Regions from separate parts of the Nocardia grenadensis genome, predicted to be linked through region 3. Evidence: riboswitches for the same ligand, from Rfam matches in the RefSeq annotation. Region 3 holds a riboswitch; each other region holds the start of a gene.
The links. A riboswitch is a leader RNA that binds a small molecule or an ion and turns the genes downstream of it on or off. The one in region 3 is predicted to bind cobalamin.
Positions count from the first base shown of each region.

Region 1: another riboswitch for cobalamin. It lies ahead of ACQPYS_RS12190 (short-chain fatty acyl-CoA regulator family protein); the one in region 3 lies ahead of ACQPYS_RS01705 (CbtB domain-containing protein).
Region 2: another riboswitch for cobalamin. It lies ahead of ACQPYS_RS10805 (ABC transporter substrate-binding protein); the one in region 3 lies ahead of ACQPYS_RS01705 (CbtB domain-containing protein).

Region 1 covers NZ_CP192054.1:2,692,935-2,700,277, reverse strand. The annotation lists gene ACQPYS_RS12205 (bifunctional 2-methylcitrate synthase/citrate synthase) at 1-309, opposite strand, end outside; gene prpB (methylisocitrate lyase) at 309-1,223, opposite strand; gene prpD (2-methylcitrate dehydratase PrpD) at 1,223-2,725, opposite strand; gene ACQPYS_RS12190 (short-chain fatty acyl-CoA regulator family protein) at 3,063-4,490, opposite strand; cobalamin riboswitch at 4,775-5,006, opposite strand; tRNA gene ACQPYS_RS12185 (tRNA-Pro) at 5,511-5,587, shown strand; gene ACQPYS_RS12180 (DUF6186 family protein) at 5,842-6,030, opposite strand; gene ACQPYS_RS12175 (hypothetical protein) at 6,039-6,452, opposite strand; gene ACQPYS_RS12170 (hypothetical protein) at 6,449-6,586, opposite strand; gene ACQPYS_RS12165 (hypothetical protein) at 7,111-7,269, shown strand.
Region 2 covers NZ_CP192054.1:2,371,421-2,378,763, forward strand. The annotation lists gene ACQPYS_RS10790 (ABC transporter ATP-binding protein) at 1-1,258, opposite strand, end outside; gene ACQPYS_RS10795 (ABC transporter permease) at 1,255-2,064, opposite strand; gene ACQPYS_RS10800 (ABC transporter permease) at 2,136-3,077, opposite strand; gene ACQPYS_RS10805 (ABC transporter substrate-binding protein) at 3,088-4,749, opposite strand; cobalamin riboswitch at 4,765-4,946, opposite strand; gene ACQPYS_RS10810 (hypothetical protein) at 5,331-6,719, opposite strand; gene ACQPYS_RS10815 (hypothetical protein) at 6,716-7,343, opposite strand, start outside.
Region 3 covers NZ_CP192054.1:374,961-382,303, reverse strand. The annotation lists gene radA (DNA repair protein RadA) at 110-1,486, shown strand; gene ACQPYS_RS01730 (hypothetical protein) at 1,494-2,162, opposite strand; gene ACQPYS_RS01725 (carbonic anhydrase) at 2,241-2,864, opposite strand; gene ACQPYS_RS01720 (A/G-specific adenine glycosylase) at 3,046-3,906, shown strand; gene ACQPYS_RS01715 (alpha/beta fold hydrolase) at 3,928-4,695, opposite strand; gene mhuD (mycobilin-forming heme oxygenase MhuD) at 4,819-5,133, shown strand; cobalamin riboswitch at 5,203-5,350, shown strand; gene ACQPYS_RS01705 (CbtB domain-containing protein) at 5,387-5,581, shown strand; gene ACQPYS_RS01700 (CbtA family protein) at 5,572-6,369, shown strand; gene ACQPYS_RS01695 (hypothetical protein) at 6,405-6,890, shown strand; gene ACQPYS_RS01690 (OsmC family peroxiredoxin) at 6,937-7,343, opposite strand, start outside.

The sequences.
Region 1 (7,343 bases), 2.3 Mb from region 3:
CAGTTTCGCCACCAGCGACAGCAGCGACCGGTCGGCGCGGCGCGAAGCCCGTTCCCGCTGCTGGAACCGCTCCAGCTCGGCGTGACCGGGAAGTTCGCCGTACCAGAGCAGATATGCCACCTGCTCGAAAGTGCAGTGGGCGGCCAGATCCTGCACCGCGTACCCGCGATAGGTGAGCGAATTGGTTTCCGGCACCACTTTCGAGATCGCGGTGGTATCGACGACCACACCCGCCAGACCTTTGTAGATGGTCGGTATCGCGGCCGCGGCCCCGCCCCGCACCGGTTCGCCGAGCGACGATGTGCTCATCACTGGTCCCTTTCCAGAGTGAAATCGAATACGCTCGAATCGAATTCGTTGTAACGCTCGTACCGCAGCAGTTCGTACAGGCGGCTGCGGGGCTGCATACGGTCCAGCAGGCCGGACTGCGTGCCGGCGGTCTGGATCTCGTGCAGGCCCGCCTCCGCGGCGTACATCGCCAGCCGGAAAGTGGACACCGGGTAGATGACCATGTTGTAGCCGATCGATTCGAGAGTGGCGGCCGGAATCAGTTCCGACTTACCGAATTCGGTCATATTCGCCAGCAATGGAGTGCTCACCGCCTCGCGGAATTTCGCGAAGTCCGCGGGCGTGCGTAGTGCCTCGGTGAAGATCAGGTCCGCGCCTGCCTCGGTGTAGGCCCTCGCACGCTCGATCGCCGCGTCGATTCCCTCGATTCCCGCCGCATCGGTACGCGCGCAGATCACGAAGTTCGGATCGCGGCGGGCGGATACCGCGGCCCGCAGTCGGCGGACCATTTCCGCGGTGGGCACCACTGCCTTGCCGTCGAGATGGCCGCAGCGTTTCGGGTTGACCTGGTCCTCGAGGTGGCAGCCGGCGATCCCGGCGTTCTCGAGTACGGTGACCGTCCGGGCGGCGTTCATCGGCTCACCGAAACCGGTGTCGGCGTCGATGAGAATCGGCAGATCGGTGACCCGGGCGATCTGCTGCCCGCGTCCCGATACCTCGGTGAGCGTGGTCAGGCCGATATCGGGCAGGCCGAGTTCGGCCGACAGCACGGCACCCGAGACATACACGCCCTCGAAGCCGATCTCCTGGATCAGAGTCGCCACCAGTGGGTTGAAGGCGCCGGGGAATCGCTGGATCCGCCCGGAGGCCAGGCCGGCCCGGAACGCGGCCCGCTTGTCCGCGGCGGGCGTCGGCGCAGCGAGGAGCCCGGTCATCAGAACAGTCCCTTCGGGGCGTGCGGCGCGCGGGCGAGCACATCCGGCGAGACGGTGAAACTCAGCTGCGGCAATTCGTCGGCCGTCAACTCCCCTGTGCGCTGGGCCACCTCGAGGAAGCGGTCCTGTTCGGCCGGATCGACCACGCCCTCGGCGAGGGTGCGGAATTTGGCGACATACTGCTCGCGGGCGAAGGGCCGCGCGCCGAGCGGGTGGGCATCGGCGACGGCGAGTTCGTCGACGATCACCTCCCCACTCTTCAGCGTGACCTCGGCGCGGGCACCGAACGCTTTCTCCCGCGGGTCGGTGGAGTGATAGCGGCGGGTCCACTCCGGATCCTCCGCGGTGGAGATCCCGCGCCACAGCGCCACGGTGTCGGGGCGCTGCGCGCGCTCGGGTGTGTAGGACCGCTCGTGATGCCAGGTGCCGTCCTGCAGGGCGACGGCGAAGATATAGGGCACCGAATGGTCGAGCGTTTCCCGCGACGCCCCCGGGTCGAATTTCTGCGGATCGTTCGATCCGGTGCCGATCACCACATGGGTGTGGTGACTGGTGTGCAACACGATGGAGGCGATCTGGTCCAGGTCTCCGATTCGCTCGCGCATCCGGCGGGCGAGATCGATCGGCGCCTGACTCTGGTATTCCGCGGAATGCTCCTTGGTGTAGGAATCCAGGATCGCCCGCTTGGGCTCCCCCGGCCCGGGCAGCGGCACCGAGTACTCGGCCCCCGAGCCCCCGAGCAACCAGGCGATCACCCCGTCCTCGCCCTCCCAGACCGGCGCCGGCGCGCCCTCCCCGCGCAGTGCGCGATCGACGGCCTCCACCGCCATCTTCCCCGCGAACGCGGGGGCGTAGGCCTTCCAGCTCGAGATCTCGCCCTTCCGCGACTGACGGGTCGCGGTGGTGGTGTGCAGGGCCTGCCCGATGGCCTGGTAGATGGTCTCGGCGTCGAGGCCGAGCAGGCTACCGATACCCGCCGCGGCCGACGGTCCGAGATGGGCCACATGATCGATCTTGTGCTCGTGCAGGCAGATAGACCGCACCAGGTCGATCTGGATCTCGTAGCCGGTCGCCAAACCGCGGAGCAGGTCACGACCGGTACGTCCGGCGTGCTGGGCGACCGCCAGGATCGCCGGAATATTGTCGCCCGGGTGGGAGTATTCCGCGGCCAGGAAAGTGTCGTGGAAGTCGAGCTCGCGTACTGCCACACCGTTGGCCCAGGCCGTCCATTCCGGCGAGAACCGGCCCTCGGCACCGAACACGGTCGCCCCCGGCCGGTAGGGATGCGCCAACGCCTGGGCCCGGGCGTTGGCTACCGGACGTCGGGTCAGCGCGGCCGCGGCGACGGCGGCGTTGTCGATGATCCGGTTGACGATCATCTCCGCGGTCTCCGGAGCGACCTCCACCGGATCGGTCGCCACCTCGGCGATCTGCCACGCCAGATGCTCCTCGCGGGGGAAATGCTCCGCGGAACGGTGGGTGCGGACGAGATGATTCTTCACGGTCCAGGACCTCCAGGCGATCGGTGGAATTCACTCGATTCGCACGCTACCGAGAGTCCGGGGCCGCGGAAACGGGTTGCAGAAGGCGAATTATGCAGAATAGATCCTGCGAATTTGCGTAAGTTGCGGAAGGTCGCCATACGCCCGGACCTGCACTGACACTGCCAGCAGCCGCCCGGGCACACGATCCGGCATCGCGGCGGGCCTGAGCACGCCGAAACGAATGACGTGTAAGGGCCGTAGATCGAAAATTACGAGCGATATCAATTCGCGGAATACCGAGCGTCCGATTACGGCATGCATCGGAATAATCCCGATGCCGCCGGTTCGGGCCCGATCAGCGAGTGTTGCTCGCCGGTGCGTAAGGAGTATTCGCCGGACGGTTCTCGTCGGCCGCGAGCGGACGGCCGATCTGCGGAAACGCCCGCTGCGCGCACGCGGTGCGTTCACAGACCCGGCAGCCGGCACCGATCGGGACAGCGACCGCCGGATCGCGCACCGGGAGCCCATGCGAGTAGACGAGCTTCTCCGCGAAGGTCAGGTCGCAGCCGAGACCGACGGCGAAATGCCGTGCCGGCGCCAGATATCCGGGGTTGCTCTCCCCGGTCGTACGGGCCAGCCACAGATAGGTACGCCCGTCGGGCATCTCGGCGATCTGCGTGCGGATCCGGCCCGGGGTCGCGAAGGCATCGTGCACCACCCACAGCGGACAACTCCCCCCGACCCGGGAGAAGTGAAAAGCGGTAGCGGACTGCCGTTTCGAGATATTTCCCGCCCGGTCGGTGCGGACGAAGAAGAACGGCACGCCGCGTTGCCCCCGCCGCTGGAGCGTCGAGAGCCGGTGACAGACCGTCTCGAACCCGACCTCGAATTGCGCGGAGAGCAGGTCGATATCGTAACGCAATCGCTCGGCCGCACCCAGAAAACGCCCGTAGGGCAGGATCAGCGCACCGGCGAAGTAGTTCGCCAGCCCGATCCGCAGCAACCGCAGCGACTCCGCCGGTAGCGGCCCGGTCTCCGTGAGCAGCTCGTCGAGCGCCTCGGACTGCGTGAGAAATGCCAACTGAGTGGCCAGCTGGAACGCCCGCTGGCCCGCGGTCAGCCGCCGCGCGAGCGCGAGTACGCGGGCCTGCGGGTCGTAGATGCGCTTGGGTCCCGGCCTGCCGGGATCCTCCGAACGGATCCGCACCGCCACCCCGAACTCGTCACGCAGCAAACGCGCCAACTGCAGATCCAACCCGCCGAGCGTGAAGCCGCTCCGGGTGAACAGTTCCTCCGCGGCGGTGTCGAGGACCGGAATGTGATTGCGCCGGTCGTAGAAGTAGTCCCGCACATCCTCGTAGGGCATAGCGGTGCGCGGTGCCTTGGCCGGACCGTCGATCCCGGCGGTGAGTAGTTCCAGCTGCCCGTCGGCCGTGCGCAGCCGCCGATGCTGACTGATCAGCAGCCGCGCCGCCGTCGGCACCCGGGACAGCAGGTCGTCGAGTTCGCTACTGGTAACCGCCGCCGTCTCGGGATCCTCGACGAACACTTCCTGCAGGTCCGCGAGCAGCCGCGCGTCGGTCTCCGGCGCGAAGAACCCCACCTCCAGGTCGAAGGTGGAGGTCAGGCGCATCAGCACCGGCACCGTCAGCGGCCGCTGATCGTTCTCCAGCTGATTCACATAACTCACCGACAACCCGAGCGCCTTGGCCAGCCCCGACTGCGACAGCCCCCGCTGCTCCCGCAGTGCACGCAACCGCCCCCCGCCGTACATCTTCTCCACCGCCGGCACCTTTCCTCGCATGACCACTCACGACCCACCCGATACAGCGATCCGGACTCGAACGACAGCGAGCCCGGGCCCCAGGCACCGGACCGCACGGGAACCCCGGCGGCGCATTCATGTTCCCGCCGAACAGCTTCGAAGAGGCCTGCACAGCGCACGCTCCATCGGTAGCACCAACGACCACCACCCACGAACGCGCGACCCGACGCCCCCGGGCACGGTCCGGGGCGTAGAACGGCGGCGAAACGCCCGATCCGCGAGGCGACAGCCAACCGGACACGGCGTGCCCGGCACAACCGGCAGGTCTTCGGACTCGCGGGCACCGACCCTCACTCGGTCGACCCGGGTCCGCACCCGGGCTGCTACTACCACGCCGTCGCTTCCCGAACCTCCGGCCCAGTGCGTCTGACGGCGGTCGCTCCCGCTCACCGCTGCGGGACAGTCCCGGATTCCCACCGGGTTCCCTCTCACCCGCCACCCGATGTCACCGACACCGAACGACAGGCTTCGACATCCCGCGCACACCGAAACAGCGCGGGATGAACCAGCTGCATCCGTCAGGATATGCCCGGCTCGAGCTGGGACTCCAGTGGGGCGGTGGGCAGTACCGGCGTACAACGCGCACGGACTACCCATCGGACGCCGTAGATAGGGGGACGGACAGCGAAACGCCGCCGGGCAAAGAGCCCAGCGGCGTCCGGTCGGGAAGTCGACGTCCAACAGGCGCCTCTCGGCGAGTGGTCGCTCGTAGCGACAGAAGAAGGCGCGGCCCGGGGCTGTCCGGACGCCGACAGGGGTCCAACAAAGAGAACCAGGGAGCTATTCGATCAGGTACGTGATGCCGGACACCGGAGATCCGAGCGCGCGGAGAGCCGGGGCAGCAGCCGAGCCCACACGGCAGCACACCCCGCGGCCCGAATGCGGTCCGAAATCCGACAACACCCCGCTCAACCAGCCGATTTCCTCTCTCGAACACCTCTGAGGTAATCTCATCGAGCGCCGGAACACACGGCGCAACGGGCTGTGGCGCAGTTTGGTAGCGCACTTGACTGGGGGTCAAGTGGTCGCAGGTTCAAATCCTGTCAGCCCGACCATAGAAAAACCCCTTCCCACCTGCATGGGAGGGGTTTTCTCTTATTCCACCAGTCGGAGTTCGGGACCAATTCGGACCAGCACGGCCAGAAGCTCGCGGCGTCGGTACGGCGCAGGACCACCGGTAGCGCCTCCTCGAGGATCGGTATCGGCCGGGCCCGCTTGGTCTTGGTGCCCTCCCCCGCACCGCCTCGTATCCTCCTGCCGAGTTACCCGAGCCGGCTGTCCGGCTCGTCGCGTCCGATCCCTTGCGGCACTATCGCGCGAGAAAGTGCCAGCCGACCCATGCCCACACGAGCACACCAGCGATCCTCGCAACCCGAGTGCGCGTGAGGTACGCGATTGTTTCGCCCAGAGGCGCGACCAGATCCCGGCGCACATGCGTGACCGCGACCATGCCGAGCGTGACCGCCAGTACCAGCACGAAGCCGACGATGATGATCATCCGATCGCTCATCTCGACACCAGCCACCAGCCGACACCCAGCCATACCAGCCATCCGGCCAACCGCAGCGGCCACTGCTCGAGTGCCGGATCCAGCAGCGTCGACAATGTCGGGTGTACGTGGCTCGGCTGCGTCCAATCAGGTTTCCGCACAAAGGCGTACACTTCCCACGCCGATGCGGTGACCAGCAGCGTCGACCAGACTGCCACTCCGCGCCGCAGCCGGGCGGTGGACGGGATCGGCCTGGCCCCAGCGTGGAACGCCAGTACCGTCGCCACGACCACCGGCACCAGCACCAGCAGGGTTGCCGGCCAACCGAACGGTCGGGTGGCGGCTCCACCCGCCGCCAGCACGGCACCGGCGGCCAGCAGCGGCATCCGCCGCCGGCATGATCGGGCCGAGCGCTCCGGTTCCCCTGTCACATGGGCAGAATAAGGCCCTGGGCGCCGGTGCCGGGCCATCGGTCACCCAGCCACGCCGCGACGATCTCGACCCGCTGCTCGCGACCGTACCGGATTGCTCGCCACGATTCCCAGGTCGGAGACTTCGCCGACATCCTGCGGCACCGGATATCCCACCTCCAGCCGGGCTCCCGAACTGCTGAACGCGACCGCCGAGACGTACCTGGCCCGGTCTACCCATCCAGCACCATCCGGACGTTCCACGCGCATGCCAACGTGCTGGATCAAGCCACCGACCGCCGCGGGAGCGATGCGGCCGAGCCAAGGCGAGGCCGATATGGAGAAGTGATGATCGACGCAGGCAGGGCGCATCAAGGGTCGGCGTCAGTTGGCGAGCGACCGCGCTACCGATTCGGTACGCCAGGAACGTCGGAGGCACGGTGCCGGATGCGTCCAGTTGTCGGTGGGGTACTCCCGTGCCGTCCGCTCCGCTCGGTGCGGGCGCGACTGTCGGCCGCAGGCACGCGCTCGTCGTCCAGTGTCGGGATGGAGCGTGCCAGGACGACCTCGGACCTGGTACGCCCGCCGACCCTTCTTTGCTGCGGCTGTATCCGGGAGAGTGGTTCTGGACCGTCCCAGAGGTGTCGTGTCGTCGCTCGAAGAGATCTACGGTGGAGATATGACCGCCTTGGGGCGTCGGCATCTATTGGTCGCGCGGGATGCCGACACGGTGCGCATCACCATGAACCGGCCGGAGCGGCGCAATGCTCTGTCGGGCGAGTATCTGGTCGAACTGCTTGCCTTCCTGGCGAAGCGCCCACCCGTCTGGCGCGATTAGCGCTGCAACAGTGACGTCGGCTCGGGCATTCCCCCGGCCGGGTTATCGAACATACGTTCTAACTCGAGGTATGC
Region 2 (7,343 bases), 2.0 Mb from region 3:
ACGCGCCGGCTTCGTCGAGGGACGCGGTCGGTTCGTCCGCCAGGAGCAACCGCACATCGCCGGCCAGCGCCCGCGCTATCGCCACCCGCTGTGCCTGGCCACCGGAGAGTTTGCCCGGCCGGCGGGTGGGATCGAGATCGGCGAGGCCCACCCGGTCGAGTGCGCGGTGGGTGAGCGCGAGCGCCTCGGCCCGGGGTAATCGGTCCCGGAGGCGGGGAACGAGGGGTTCGGTGAGGCTGCGATAGAGGGGCCGGTGCGGCGCCAGGCTGCCCACCGCATCCTGGAAGACAATCCCCGCCTGCCCGCGTGGCGCCGGGCCGGGCCGGCCGTCCCAGGTCAGGGTTCCGGAGGTGGGCCGCTCGATTCCGGCGAGGAGCCGCAGCAGAGTGCTCTTGCCGACCCCGGACGGTCCGGTGATACCGAGGATCTCGCCGCGGCGGACCAGTAGGTCGGTGGGTGGCAGCCCGCCTCCGGCCGGATACCGCTTGGCCAGGTTCCGGGCGCGGAGAACCGGCTGCGGCGGCAGCGTTCTCGACTTCTGGGACGCAAGGCGTGGGAGCGCTGCCGACTGCTTCGCCGTTGTCTCGACGAGTGTGCCGTTCTCGGTGCGGTAGACCCGATCGGCATACTGTTCGACCAGTTCCCGGTCGTGGCTGACGATCAGCAGGGTGGTGCCGGGACCGGTGAGTGCCGCCATGACCCGGCGAGTGTTGGGTGCGTCCAGCGCGTTGGTCGGTTCGTCGGCCAGGACCAGCGGGGGAGCGAGCGCACATGCGGTCGTCACCGAGGCACGCTGAAGCATTCCGCCCGACCAGGCGAAGGGACGTTGCCGAATCCGGGAGCGGGCATCGGTGACGCCGAGGGCGGCGAGATCGCCGGCGATCCGGCCGTCCGGGACCGGGCGCCCGGTGATCCGCCAGCCCTGCGCGATATTGGTGCCGACCGTCATGATCGGGTCCATCGAGCCGAAGGGATCCTGGCCGACATATCCGAGGACAGCGCCGCGCAACGCACGGAACTCGCGATCGCCGCGGCCGGCCATCTCGCGCCCCTCGATACGGATGGAGCCTTCCACGCGAGCGGAGGCATCGAGGGTGCCGAGGAGGGCGCGCAGAATGGTCGTCTTACCGCTGCCACTCGGCCCGACAATGGCCACGGTTTCCCCACGCCGCACCGAAAAGGTGATATTGCGCAGCACCGCCGGCCCGGCGCCGTAGGTGACGGAGAGCCCGTCGACTTCCACGATCGGGACGCTCATCGAACAGTCCTGTCTCCGTGGCGGTCCCGCAATCCCTCGGCGATGAGATTGGCCGCGGCCGCCAGCGCCAGAATCGCGACCGACGGGGCGACGAGCAGCCAGGGGGCGGCGGTGATGAACCGGCGCGCGTCACCGAGCATCGCGCCGAGTTCGGCCTCGGGCATCTGCACGCCGAGTCCGAGGAACGACAGCCCGGCCATCGCGACGACGATTCCGCCGAGCCGCAATGTGGTGACCACGAGAAACGGCGGGAGGATCGCGGGCAGGAGATGCCGGAATCCGAGGGCCGGCCGGCTCACTCCCGCTACTTGCGCGGCGATCACCGAGGGCCGCGTGCGGGCGTCCAGGGTGAGCGCGCGGGCGATCCTGGCATCGGCAGCCCAGCTCGAGACGACCAGTGCCACCAGGAGATTGACATATCCCGGTCCGAACAGGCCCACGACGGCCAGCGCGAGCACGAGTCCGGGGAGGGCGAGGACGATATCGACCAACCGGGTGACCATCCGGTCGAGGCGCCCACCGTACAGGCCGCAGCCGAGTCCGACGAGCACACTGATGGTCGCCGAACCGGCCAGCACCGCGAACGCCGACATCATCGACAGGCGCAGCCCGTGCACCACCCGCGAGAACTGGTCGCGGCCGTACTGATCGGTGCCGAACCAGTATTCGGCGCCGGGCGGTAGCAATTTGTCGCCGTAGTGCGGTTCGTTCGCCGGATACCGGGCGAGCACCGGGCCCAGAAGGGCCAGCAGCGCCAGGAACCCGAGGAGCAGCAGTCCCGCCCGTACCGGCAGCGGAAGTGCCACGGGTCGGAACCGTAGCCGCCGTGGTCCGGTCGACTCGGCGGTGGTGTGGGGCGGTGCGGGTTGTGTCCGGGTCATCGGTCCACCACGATCCTGCGGTCGATCAGCGAGGAGATCAGATCGGCCGCGACACTGGTGACCACATAGCAGGCCGCGGCGGACACGGTGAAGGCCTGGATCACCGGAAGATCGCGATTCTTCACCGATTCCACGACGTAGGAGCCGAGGCCCGGCCAGGTGAAGACCGTCTCCACCACGGTGGCCCCACCGATGAGCATCGCGACACCGACCGCGAGGGCGTGCAATGACGGCACCGCGCTGTTGGGCAGCCCGTGCCGCCACAGGACCCGCCACGGGGAGGCACCGCGGGCCCGCAGTACCCGGGCCACCGGGGTGTCCAGGAACGTGAGAAGTTCGGCACGTAACAGCCGCGACCAGGTGTCGGCCATACCGGCCGCAAGGCACACCGCGGGCATCCACACCTGCTGCCAGGTGCCGTCCAGCGCGGCCTTCCCGACCCCGAACCCCACGACGAAGACCTGGATCAGCACCAGCGCCACCACGAAACCCGGAACCGACGCGAACACAAGAGCAAGCCCACGGGTGCCGTGATCCGGCCACCGGCCCGGAAACCGAGCGGCGGCCAGCCCCAGCACCACCGCCAGCGTCGCCGCCAGCACGAGTGCCGCGGCCGCCAGCATCACCGTGGCCGGAAGCCGGTCGGCGAGCTCGCCACCGACCGGCCGTCCCGAGGCGAACGAGAACCCGAAATCACCACGCAACACACCCCACAGCCAGTGCGCGTACTGCGCGTACAACGGCCGATCGAGGTGCAGCCGCTCGTTCAGGTCGGCGAGCTGCGCCGGATCCGGTTCGGGAACACCCTGCGCCATCAGGATCATCCGCGCGGGATCACCCGGCGCCAGCGGCATCAACGCCCAGATCAGCACACTGGCCCCGAACAAAGTGATCAGCGCTTCGGCCACGCGCCGGCGCGCGAAGACGAGAACACGCATCTCGACGTGACTACCGTCCGGTCCGGCTGGTGATGTGCCGGCGCACATTCGACACGGTGTAATCGGCCCACTCCGGTCCGGTCACCACCGTGAAGTACTTGAACGTGCCCGCGACGACATAGGCCCGGTCCACCACCAGGATCTGCTGTGCCCGCCGCAGCAGCTGATCGCGGCGGCCGGTGTCGAACTCACTGCGCAATTGCTGTCCGATGGAGTCGATCTCCGGATCGGCGACACCCTGCGCATTCGACGAACCGCCGCTGGTCCAGCGCACCAGGAACGGTTGAATCGGGTCCGCCGTCCCCGACAGCGAACCGCTCAACGCCACCGACGACTCCCAGGCCCCCGGATCCTTCTTCACCTCGGCGGAATCCTCGGCATTGTCGATTCGTAACTCGAACCCGACCCGTGCGATCTGATCCTGGACCGCGATCGCGACATCGGTGGTCTCCGGCCCCTGCGCCTGCGTGACGAACCGCACCACCAACCGCCGGCCGTCCTTCACCCGGATACCGTCGGCACCCCGGACCCATCCGGCGCCGTCCAGCAGGCGGTTCGCCAACTCCGGATCGTGCACCTGATTGGGCACCCCGAACGACATATCGCGGGGATACAGTCCCGTGGCCGCCTCGAACTGGCCGTTGCCGACATCGGCGGCGATACCTTCGTAATCGATAGCGGCGGTGAATGCCTTGCGCACCGCGGTATCGGTGAAGATCCCCGCCTTCAGGTTCATCTCCACCAGCAGTGACTGCAATGCCGCCGCCGACGACAGCACATGAGTCCCGGCGTCGCCCTGGAGTTCGAGCTGCGCCGAGGTGGACGGGTAGAACGCCATATCGGCCTCACCACTGCGCACACCGGCGAGCCGAGCCTGCTCATCGGGCACCACCCGCACAGTGACGCCCTTCAACGGCGGAGCCCCTTCCCAATGACCGGCGTAGGGCGTGAGAACCAGATTGTCCGGCGACCATTCATCGATGGCATATGGGCCCGAGTAGGCGCCCGCATCGACGATCTTCGCTGAATCGCCCTTCGCCGCCTCCATCGCCGCGACATCGTAGATCTGCAGCGAATTGTCCCGCGCCGCGAGCGCGGCAGGCACCATGGCATTCGGCCTCGGGGTCGTGATCACCACTTTCCCGCCCTCGACGGTCACCTTCGTCGCCGGGTCCAGATACACCTGGGCGGCCTTCGACCGGAGGATCTGCCGGGTCAGTGCGGCGGCGACAGCGGTGGCATCGACCGGCCTGCCGTTCTGGAAGGTGACCCCGGCCCGCAGCGTCACCACCCATCGGGTGTCACCGTCGCGGGAGACCTCCTGTGCCAGCCACGGCTCGATCTGTCCGGCCTCGGAAACCTGCAGCAGGTTCTCGGCGACACCCCAGTCGAACAGCCAGTTGGTGCCGGTCCCGATCGGGTCCAGCCCGGCGATCTTGTAGGAGTTGTAGATGGTCAGCGTGCCATCCCCGGACTCCCGTAACTCCTTCGCCGCTGCAGCGGCATCCTGCGCGCTCTCGGTCGACGCGCATCCCGTGAAGGCCATAGCGGCCGTCAAAAGGCCCGACAGCAGCGCCACGCGCGTGGAACGCCGCCACGACGCGACACCAACGGATTTATCGGGTAATTGCCGCTCGGCGCGACGCCGGGCGCGGCGAGTGAACACTCGCATCCTCATCCTCGTGAAACTCGATCCTGTGTGGGCGCAGGTATCCTGGCTCCCGGATCAACACTCGCCTTCGGCCTTCCAACCCAGGGAGTCGTGGCCATCGGATGAAGGTCTGCTACTCGGTCACAGTTGCGGGACAGCCCCGGATTCACACCGGTGTTCCCTGCCGGAGAAACTTAGCATCCGCTAAGTAACTTCGGGTCGGTTGACAACATCGACGTTGGTTGTGAAGGAGTCCAGTACCTGAGCGGGAGCTACACGACCTGCGACTTCCTATTCGATCGTCAGAGATATGCGCCGGCCCAAGGCGTGGGCGTAGTGGCCGATTCCCCCTCCGGACCCTTTTTTGCTGCATTTGACCTGCAATTTACGCCGATTCTATGAATCAGTTTTGATATATCTGCAGGTCAGGGCAGTGTGTAGGTGTTAGCGCTCCTCTCGGACACCATTTCTGTAGCATTTCTGCGCCAGCAACCGTGTCTTCGCACCGGCCCCTACACTGCCGCGACTGTCACCGGAGTCGGAGCCTACCCGTCCGGACTCGGCGAACTCGCCCGATCATATGGAGTCGATGTGAGCGGGGATTAACCGTCGATAGCGCACACCGGATGGCCACCAGGAAGATCTCCGGATATGCCAGGTGCAGCGTCGTTCTGTGACTCGGCATCGCGGCGATCACCGAGTGAGCTTCGGTCGGCCTGTTCAATGGGCTGTTGCTGATGTTCGTCGGCCAGTAGGTCCGCGATAGTGACGGCTTCGGGAAGAGTCCAGGTCGCCGCTTCGTCTGCGAGTAGCTGGTGCCACGACGGTGCTCCGGCTTCTGCGCGGGCCGCGGTATCCGAGCGGACTTTCAGCGCGAGCTGACCGGTCCGCATGAGGACGGGAACGTTGAGGTGACGAGCTGCTATGGCGGTCTCGCCGGTGATTGCGGCCGCTGCGGTCTTCGACAGGCTGATCGCTCCGGCGGCGGCGTGGGAGGCGAGTAGCATCTCTGTGCGTTTGGCTGCTGTAGGGGTCGGAAGGCGTGAAGAGCCAGTGGAGCGGTAGGCCCCGAGGTGGAGGTGGGTTCGGATGATGACCTCGCTCGCGAGCGTCCCAAGACCAGGTGTCAAGATCCCGGAGCGAAGGTTCAAACCGTCTCCGGAGTTCGTTCCGGCGTAGGCGTCGTTGGCGAACTTTCGTAGGGCAGGGATCGGCATCTCGCACAGAAGTGACCAGCCGGGCAGGGGGAGGTTCATCGGGGTCACGAAGTCGGCGGCCCAGTGCTTCAACAGCAGCGCGATCGCGATATGAGGTTCGGGTGCTTGTGCGAATGGCAGACCGGAGCGAGTCGCCGTCACTTCGGCGATCATCCGCTGGCCGTCTTCCCACCAGATACCTGTGAAAGTGCCGGTGCGGATCTGGTTGAGGGCGGTGAAGAACCGGCCGATGTCGTGGCCGGCGGACCGAACACGATGGTCCGGACCGCCGAATTTCGGTCCGGTGTAGTCGATGGGGAGTCGGGCGGTCTGTTTCTCCCACCGGCGCAGCAGATCGCTGTTCTTCAGCTGCGACAGACCGCCGAGTACCGCAGCGTCCATGTGGTGGTTGTAGAGGTTTCCGAGGGCGCCGATGAGCCCGGAGAGGCCGACGACTACCAGGTCGCTGGGCTCCCACGGAAGTCGTTGGGCTGCCCGCCATCGTTCGAGGTGCGCGAGCGCGATCGGGTCGAGGATGTCGGCGATCTCGGGCTCGCCCCAACCGTAGACTTCGCGGCGCTGTTGATGGCGTGTGGTGAGTTCGGAATAGGTGAGGTCTGTCGGGGTGTTGGCGATGCTCTGTGTCATCGCCGGGTCGACCGGCTGGCCTGATAGCGCGGATGCGGCGATTGCTTCGATATCGTCGAGGTCGCGTGTGAGTGCGTCCAAGTTGCCGATGTAGGCGTCATCGATCGGCGAGATTTGGTCGCTGGAGTCACCGACCGCGGTGCTCACGCAGCCTCCTCGAGGTCGTCGGCGACGACGGTGACGCCCTGGGCAAGGGTTTCCACTGTCTTCTTCTCGCCCTCGAGCTCGTCGAGCTCGGTGAGCAAGGCCTGGAGTTCATCATCTTCGGGGCCTGCGACACGCTCCTTGAGGCGGTCGGCGACGACTCGGAAGCGGGCGACGCGATCATCGGCGGCCAAGCGCCGGGTCCGCTCGGCGTCGAGTTCGGCCTGCTTGGTCTCGAGCTGTGTGCGGAGGGCCTCGATACGCTCTGCGAGAGCCACGACGGTCTTGCCGAGGTTGGTGACTCGCTCGCGAAGACTGACGATGACGGCTTTCGCTGCCTCTTCGTTGCCGTCGACATCGCGAAGCACCAGCTGGGTCACGACGTGGAGCCGGATAGCGTCCGCGGCGACGCGAGCCGCAGACAACCCGGCAGCCCTTCCCGCAAGGGTAGCTACCCCGGCTCCGGCCGCGCCGCTGAAGCCGGTGATGAGGGCGGCGCCACCGGCCATGCCGAGCCCTCCGGCAGCGATGGACCCGCCACCGATCGCGGCAAGACCCGCAGACGTCGCGACCGCGCCCGAGTAGCCCAGTACCAGTGCACCGTAGGCGCCGGCGATTGCCGGTGCG
Region 3 (7,343 bases):
AAGCCGCGAGTCTCGAGGCCTGAACGGCGGGACCTTCGGGGGCCTCGACCCCGCGGCGCCGAAGGCGCCGCCAATAAACACTGTCGGCGGGGCTGCGTAGGGTGCGGCTGTGGCAGGGACCAAGAACAAAGCCGTCTATCGGTGTTCGGAGTGTGCGCACGAGGTCGCCAAATGGGTCGGTAAATGTCCCGGCTGCGGGTCCTGGGGGACCGTGGACGAGGCGATGCCGGTGGCGGCCGCGGCGGCGGGGTCGGCGCGGAAGGCGATGCTCCCGAGTACCGCCGCGGCGCCGATCTCCCGGATCGATTCGCAGACCACCACGGCGCGGCCCACAGGGGTTTCCGAGCTGGACCGGGTGCTCGGTGGCGGGATCGTCGCAGGGTCGGTGGTGTTGCTGTCCGGCGAGCCGGGGGTGGGTAAATCGACCTTGCTGCTCGAGGTGGCGCATCGCTGGGCGCGCCAGCGCGACGAGCGGGCTCTCTACGTCACCGCGGAGGAATCGGCGGGACAGGTGCGGTTGCGTGCCGACCGGACGGGTGCGGTGCACGACCGGGTGTATCTGGCCGCCGAATCCGATCTCTCGGTGGTGCTCGGGCATGTCGATCAGGTGAAACCCACACTGTTGGTGGTCGATTCGGTACAGACGATGCTGGCCGCCGATACCGACGGCGTGATCGGGGGTGTCACCCAGGTGCGCGCGGTGACCGCGGCGCTGACCTCACTGGCGAAGGCGAGCGGTATCGCCGTACTGCTGGTGGGGCATGTCACCAAGGACGGCGCGGTCGCCGGGCCGCGCACCCTGGAACATCTGGTCGATGTGGTGCTGCAATTCGAGGGCGACAAGAACACCACATTGCGGATGGTGCGCGGGATCAAGAACCGGTTCGGCAGCGCGGACGAGGTGGGCTGTTTCGAACTCCACGACGACGGAATCGCCTGTGTGACAGACCCTTCCGGCCTGTTCCTGCACCATCGCGCGGATTCGGTGCCGGGTACGGCGGTCACCGTCGCGATGGACGGGAAGCGGCCGCTGGTCGGCGAGGTACAGGGGCTCACGGTGGAAACGCAGGCACCGGCACCCCGCCGGGCCGTCAGCGGACTGGACTACAACCGGGTGGCCATGGTGCTGGCGGTGCTGCAGAGCCGGTGCGGTGTCTATGTCGGTAAACAGGATGTCTACGCGGCCACCGTGGGCGGTATGCGGCTCACCGAACCGGCCGCGGACCTCGCCGTCGCACTCGCCATCGCCAGCGCGGCTCGCGATACAGCGCTACCGCCCGGTTGGGTGATCCTCGGCGAGGTGGGGCTGGCCGGGGAGGTCCGGCGGATCACCTCGGTGACCCGCCGGCTCGCCGAGGCCGAACGACTCGGGTTCACCACCGCGGTGGTGCCGCCGGGTACCGACGGCAAGGCCACACCGATGACCCTGCACGAGGCGTCCGGCCTGCGCGGCGCGCTGCGGTTGGCCGGCCTGACCAAGAAATGACTCCCGCTCAGGCGATATTGAAAGGTTCGGGCGCGCTGCGCACCGAACCCATCTGCGCCACCACGTTGTAGGCGCCCGCGGGTACCTGCACCCGCTCCCCCGCGCATTCCGGCTGCGAGGTCGCGCCGGTCCAGGTGACCGTGAACGCGGCCTGCTCACCGCGGTCGAGGGTGCGCACATCCGGGTCGCCGTCGGGGAAACAGTCCGTGCTCGCCCACAGTTGCCGCCCACCGTCGAGCGAGTGCACGGATACGCGCTGCAGCCCGGATCCCACGTCCCGGGTACACGCCGCACCGGAGATATTGGTGATCACGATCCCGAACACCGGCTCTTCACCAACCTGGTAGGTGGGCTGCCCCACCGACACCTTGATGGCCAGTGACTGGTCGGCGCATTGACCGGCGGCCGCCGGGGTGGGTTCGCTGCTGCGCGTAGCCGATGTCGTGCCGGACGCACGCGTGCCGGTCGCCGTGGTGGACGATGCGGCCGGCCCCGGGCCGGGCTCGGTGGTCTCGGAGGCCGATGCCACCGCGGCGGCATCGGGCGCGTCACCGCCCCGGGAGACGGTGACGGCCAGCCAGATCACCACCGCGAGCGCGACCACGAGCGCGCCGATGGCGAACACACGACGCCGCCAGTAGATCTCCGGCGGTAACGGTCCTGTCGGTTCCAACACGTGTCAACGGTAAGCGCAGCGGGCGGCAGCGGTCGTCAACGGCACACCCGAAGGTGCCGCCGGCAGCCGCCCACGGAGTCAGACGGTCTCGCCGATATTGCCGACCACGCGGTGTAGCTTCGCCCGGCCGTCGACCAGTTTGTAGGTGACGCAGGCGATCGCGCATTTACCGGCCTGCACCCGCTCGGACACGATCATCGACCGTTCCATCAGCAGGCTGCTGGTCTCCACCACGTGGCGGGCTTCGAGCTCGTCCACCGATTCGAGCCCCTCGCGGCGCCCGATCAGCATCGACGGCGTGACCTTCTCGACGATGCTGCGGATGAATCCGCCGGGCACCTCGCCGCCGTCCAGCGCGTCCAGCGTCGCTTTCACCGCACCGCAGCTGTCGTGGCCGAGTACCACGATCAGCGGTACATCGAGCACACCGACGCCGTATTCGATCGATCCCAGCACCGCGGCGTCGATGACGTGGCCCGCGGTGCGGACCACGAACATATCGCCGAGACCCTGGTCGAAGATCAGTTCCGCGGCGACTCGGGAGTCTCCGCAACCGAATAGCACGGCGGTCGGATGCTGGCCGGCGACGAGCTTGGCTCGATCGGCGGCTCCCTGACTAGGATGCAGCAGCGTGCCGTTCACGAAGCGCTCGTTTCCCTCGCGCAGCGACTTCCAGGCACTTACCGGGTTGGACTGAGGCATGGTGTCCATTCTGCACGATTTGATGTGCTCGCTTGCTTCCGTCCCGTTACAGCGCGGCGTCGGGCCACGCCGAACCGGTGGAACTGCACGGTGAGGTGGATGGAGTGGGTCGGTGAGCAGCGCAGGTATCGGGAAGCCGGGTTCGGGCGGGCGCGGTGTCGTGTCGATCGAACCCGGCGCGATCGACTCCGACACCCTGATCGATTGGTACACGCGGACGGCCCGGGACCTACCCTGGCGGCGGCCCGGAGTGAGCGCTTGGCAGATCCTGATGAGCGAGATCATGCTGCAGCAGACGCCGGTGTCGCGGGTGGAACCGATCTGGCGGGAATGGGTGCGACGCTGGCCGGTGCCCTCGGCCATGGCGGCGGCGAGCGCGGGTGAGGTGCTGCGGGCCTGGGGGAAACTCGGCTATCCGCGCCGAGCCCTGCGCCTGCACGAATGCGCCCAGGTCCTCGCCGCCGAGCACGGTGACCAGGTGCCCGACGATGTCGAAGTGCTGCTCGGGCTGCCCGGCATCGGCGCCTACACGGCGCGGGCGGTCGCCTGTTTCGCCTATGGGCAACGAGTCCCGGTGGTGGACACGAATGTCCGTCGGGTGGTGGCCCGGGCCGTGCACGGCCGGGAGGCCGGTAATCCGGCCGCCCGCGATCTACGGGAAACCGAGGCGCTGCTGCCCGGCCGGATCGACCGGGCAGCGGTGTTCTCGGCGGCCCTGATGGAACTCGGCGCGACGGTGTGCGCCGCGCGGACCCCGGATTGCGGGCGCTGCCCGCTGCCGCGTTGCGCGTGGGTCGCCGCGGGCCGGCCGGCGGCCGAGTCGGTACGCCGGACGCAGAAGTACGAGGGTACCGACCGGCAGGCGCGGGGGCGGCTGCTCGACGTGCTGCGGGCCGCGCACGCGCCGGTGGAACGCGTCCGGCTGGATCTCGCCTGGACCCGCGATCCCGGCCAGCGCGACCGCGCATTGGATTCGCTGCTGGTGGACGGGTTGATCGAGCAGACCGACGATGGACGGTTCGCCCTGGCCGGAGAGGGCTGACGCCCGCCGCGGCCGGAGCGCTCAGGTCTCGGCGACAGTTCCGGGGACTCCGCGCAGGCGCGCGAGGAAACGCTCCACCTCGGCCCGGTAGTACGCCGGCTGGTCATCGTGCACCAGGTGACCCGCATCGGGAACCAGGACATGTTCGGCGGCGGGATGTAATTCGGCCATCCGGCGCATCTGCCCCGGCGGGGTGATCGTGTATTCGCCTTCTAGCAGCAGCGTAGGGACGGTGAGCCTGCCCCACTCCGCCCAGAACGACCGGGCACCCCACTCCTCCGAGATATCCCGGAAGGTGGCCACCTCGCCGTGCAACCGGTAACCGTCCGGGCCCCGCTGGAACGAATCCCGGAAGTAACGGCCGGCGACCGGGCCGAAATGCGCCACCAGGGCGGCCTCGTCCGCGAAGGGCTGCGGCCAGGCCTCGACCATCGCGGCCCAGTGGGCAGCGGTACGGCCGGTGAAATCGGCTGCCATATCCTCCACCACCAGCCCGCGCACCCGGTTCGGATGCGTGGCCGCGAACACCCAGCCGTGCAGACCACCCATGGAATGCCCGATCACGATCATCGGCTCGGCGATGCGCGCGGTGGCGGCGGCCAGATCGGCGACGAAAGCGTCGGTGGTGAGTTCGGGCGGTGCGGGGCGCCCGTGCCCGGCGGCGTCGAAGGTGAACACCCGGCCGTGGTCACGCAACCACCGGACCTGGTTCTGCCAGGTACGGGCGCTGCCCATCAACCCGTGCAGCAGCAGTATCGGGATCCCGGTCCCGCCTTCGTCGTGCAACACCGGGCCGAGTTTATTCACAACCCTCCACAGGGCGGGGTCGGCGCCACCGGGCGGTGCACGTAGTGACCCGCTGTGGCGTGCGGCACTGTCCCTCCCGGACTCGCGATACCTAAGCTCAGGGGTATGGCTGTTGTGAAGATCAATGCGATCGAGGTCCCCGAGGGCGCGGGTCCCGAGCTGGAGAAGCGGTTCGCCCATCGCGCGCACGCGGTCGAAAACTCCCCGGGGTTTCTCGGCTTCCAATTGTTGCGGCCCACGGCCGGCGAGAATCGGTATTTCGTGGTCACCCAGTGGGATTCCGAGGAGTCCTTCGCGGCGTGGCGCGACGGCCCCGCCAAAGAGGCACATGCCGGACAGCAGAACAAGCCTGTCGCCACCGGCGCTTCACTGCTGGAGTTCGAGGTCGTACTCGATGTAGCGGGTAAACCCGCGTCCTGATCGCCTCCCCCACACCGGCCACGCCGCCGACCACCGGCGGCGTGGCCGGTGATCGTTCGTGGACATATTGACGGCGGCGACGGCCGGTGTCACAGTTCGAGGTGAAAGCAAAGGTGATGCGGTAATCCGGTGAGAACCCGGAGCGGTCGCGCCACTGTGATGTCCGCGCCGGAACGGGTGGGCAGAGTCAGACACCGGCACCTGCGCACAACTCGCGAACCGGACGCGAGCATCCGGATGAGGAGGACCCACCATGGCCATAGCCCATGTCCCGAGCAGGGCCGCCGATACGGCGGCGACAGTGCTCGTCACAGTAGGCGTCGTCCTGCTGGCACTGCTGACGCTCTACCTGGTCGGATTCGATCAAGGCGCCGTATCGCGCGGCGGTATGTTCCTGCACGAGCTGATGCACGACGGGCGCCACCTGCTGGGTGTCCCGTGCCATTGAGTGGATCTTTCGGTGCCCTGCTGCTCCGTGGTCTGCTCGCCGGCCTGATCGCCGGTCTCCTCGCGGGTGTCGTCGGAAATTTCGTCGGCGAGCCCAAGGTCGATGCCGCCATCGCCATCGAGGAGGCCGCGGCTCCCACGCCGGAGCATGCCCAGGATTCGGGTACCGGACATACGCACGGGGAGACAGCGCACACGCACGGGGACGAGGCCGTGGTGAGCAGGCCGTGGCAGAAATTCGGGCAGTTCCTGGCAGACGCCCTGGCCGGGATGGCGTTCGGGGCGATCGTGGCGACCGCGGCGCATTACGCCCGGCGGTTCACCGCGCTGCCCGGTCATCGGTTGATACTCGGGCTGGGCCTGGGCGGCTGGGTCGCGGTGGTGGCAGTGCCGTTCTTCAAGTATCCGGCCAACCCACCGGCGGTCGGTGACCCGGAGACGATCAACGAGCGCACCCTGCTCTGGCTGGCCTCGGTGGTGCTGGGCCTGGTGGCCGTCGCGGCCGGTGTGTACATCTGGAAGGCGCTGCGGCCGCGGCCCGAATCCCTCCGGCTCGTCGCGGCCGCGGCCGGATTCGTACTGGTAATCACCCTCGGCTACGTGCTGTTGCCCGGGGTGAACGAAGTGGGGGCCGACTTCCCGGCCTCGCTGCTGTGGGAGTTCCGCGCCGCGTCGCTGGCCGTATCCACCGCGCTGTGGGTCGGGATCGCTCTGGCCTTCGCCGCGCTCACCGAGTGGAGCAACCGCGGTGGTACCCGGGTAGCGGAGGCTGCTGCTACAGCGGGTTGATCCGGGGAGCGGTAGTCACCGGGCATGGTCGAGGTATGCACGACACCACGCTCGCCCACCCGGACAGTCCACTCGCCCGGCGGCCCGCAGCCGTCACCATCGCCTTCGTCGCGCTCGTGGCGGCCGTGGGCTGCGGTATCACCGAAGCCGCGGTCCGGGGCGCATTGCTGGGCGACGCAGCGGATATCGGCGAACTCACCGGCGGTTGGCTACTGCGCGCCGGGATCTACCTGGCGGTTCTCGGTGTCGCGTGGCGGATGCTGCGAGGCGAACGCTGGGCCAGGAATCTGCTCGCCGCCGGGATAGGCGTGGTCGGTACGGCCTCATTGGTGGTGGAGCCTGTTCGGATGCTCGCGAACGGAGGCGCCGGTGTGTTCGCCGATATGAGCGCCGCGACCGTATTCCTGGCGCTCACCCGGGCCGGCCATCTATGCGCGGTATTCGTCGCGATCCCCGCCATGTACACACGGGGCGCCCGGGCGTGGTTCCGGGCCGGACACGGCGCCGGTAGGCCCTGGTAAAGGCCCTTCCCTGTCCCGGGCCCGCGCGGGGCCCGGGACAGGCATCTCAGGATTCCAGCGCCGCGTCCAGGGTGATGTCGTCCACTCCGCCCAGGGCCTTGCTCACCGGGCATCCGGCCTTGGCCGCAGCGGCCGCGGCGGCGAAACCCGCCTCGTCGAGGCCGGATACCCGGCCACGTACCTTCAGTGCGATCCGGCTGATCCGGAAACCGCCCGCCGGGTCGGGGCCCAGGGTCACCGCGGCCGAGACGTCGAGGCTCTGCGGGGTACCGCCGGCCTGAGCGATCTCGTTCGACAGCGCCATCGCGTAGCAGGACGAATGTGCCCCGGCGATCAGTTCCTCCGGGCTGGTTGTGCCGTCGGCGTCATCGGCCGACCGCTTCGGGAACGACACCTCGTACTTACCGACCCCCGAGCTGATCAGCTCGACCTGGCCGGAGCCGTCCTGGAGAC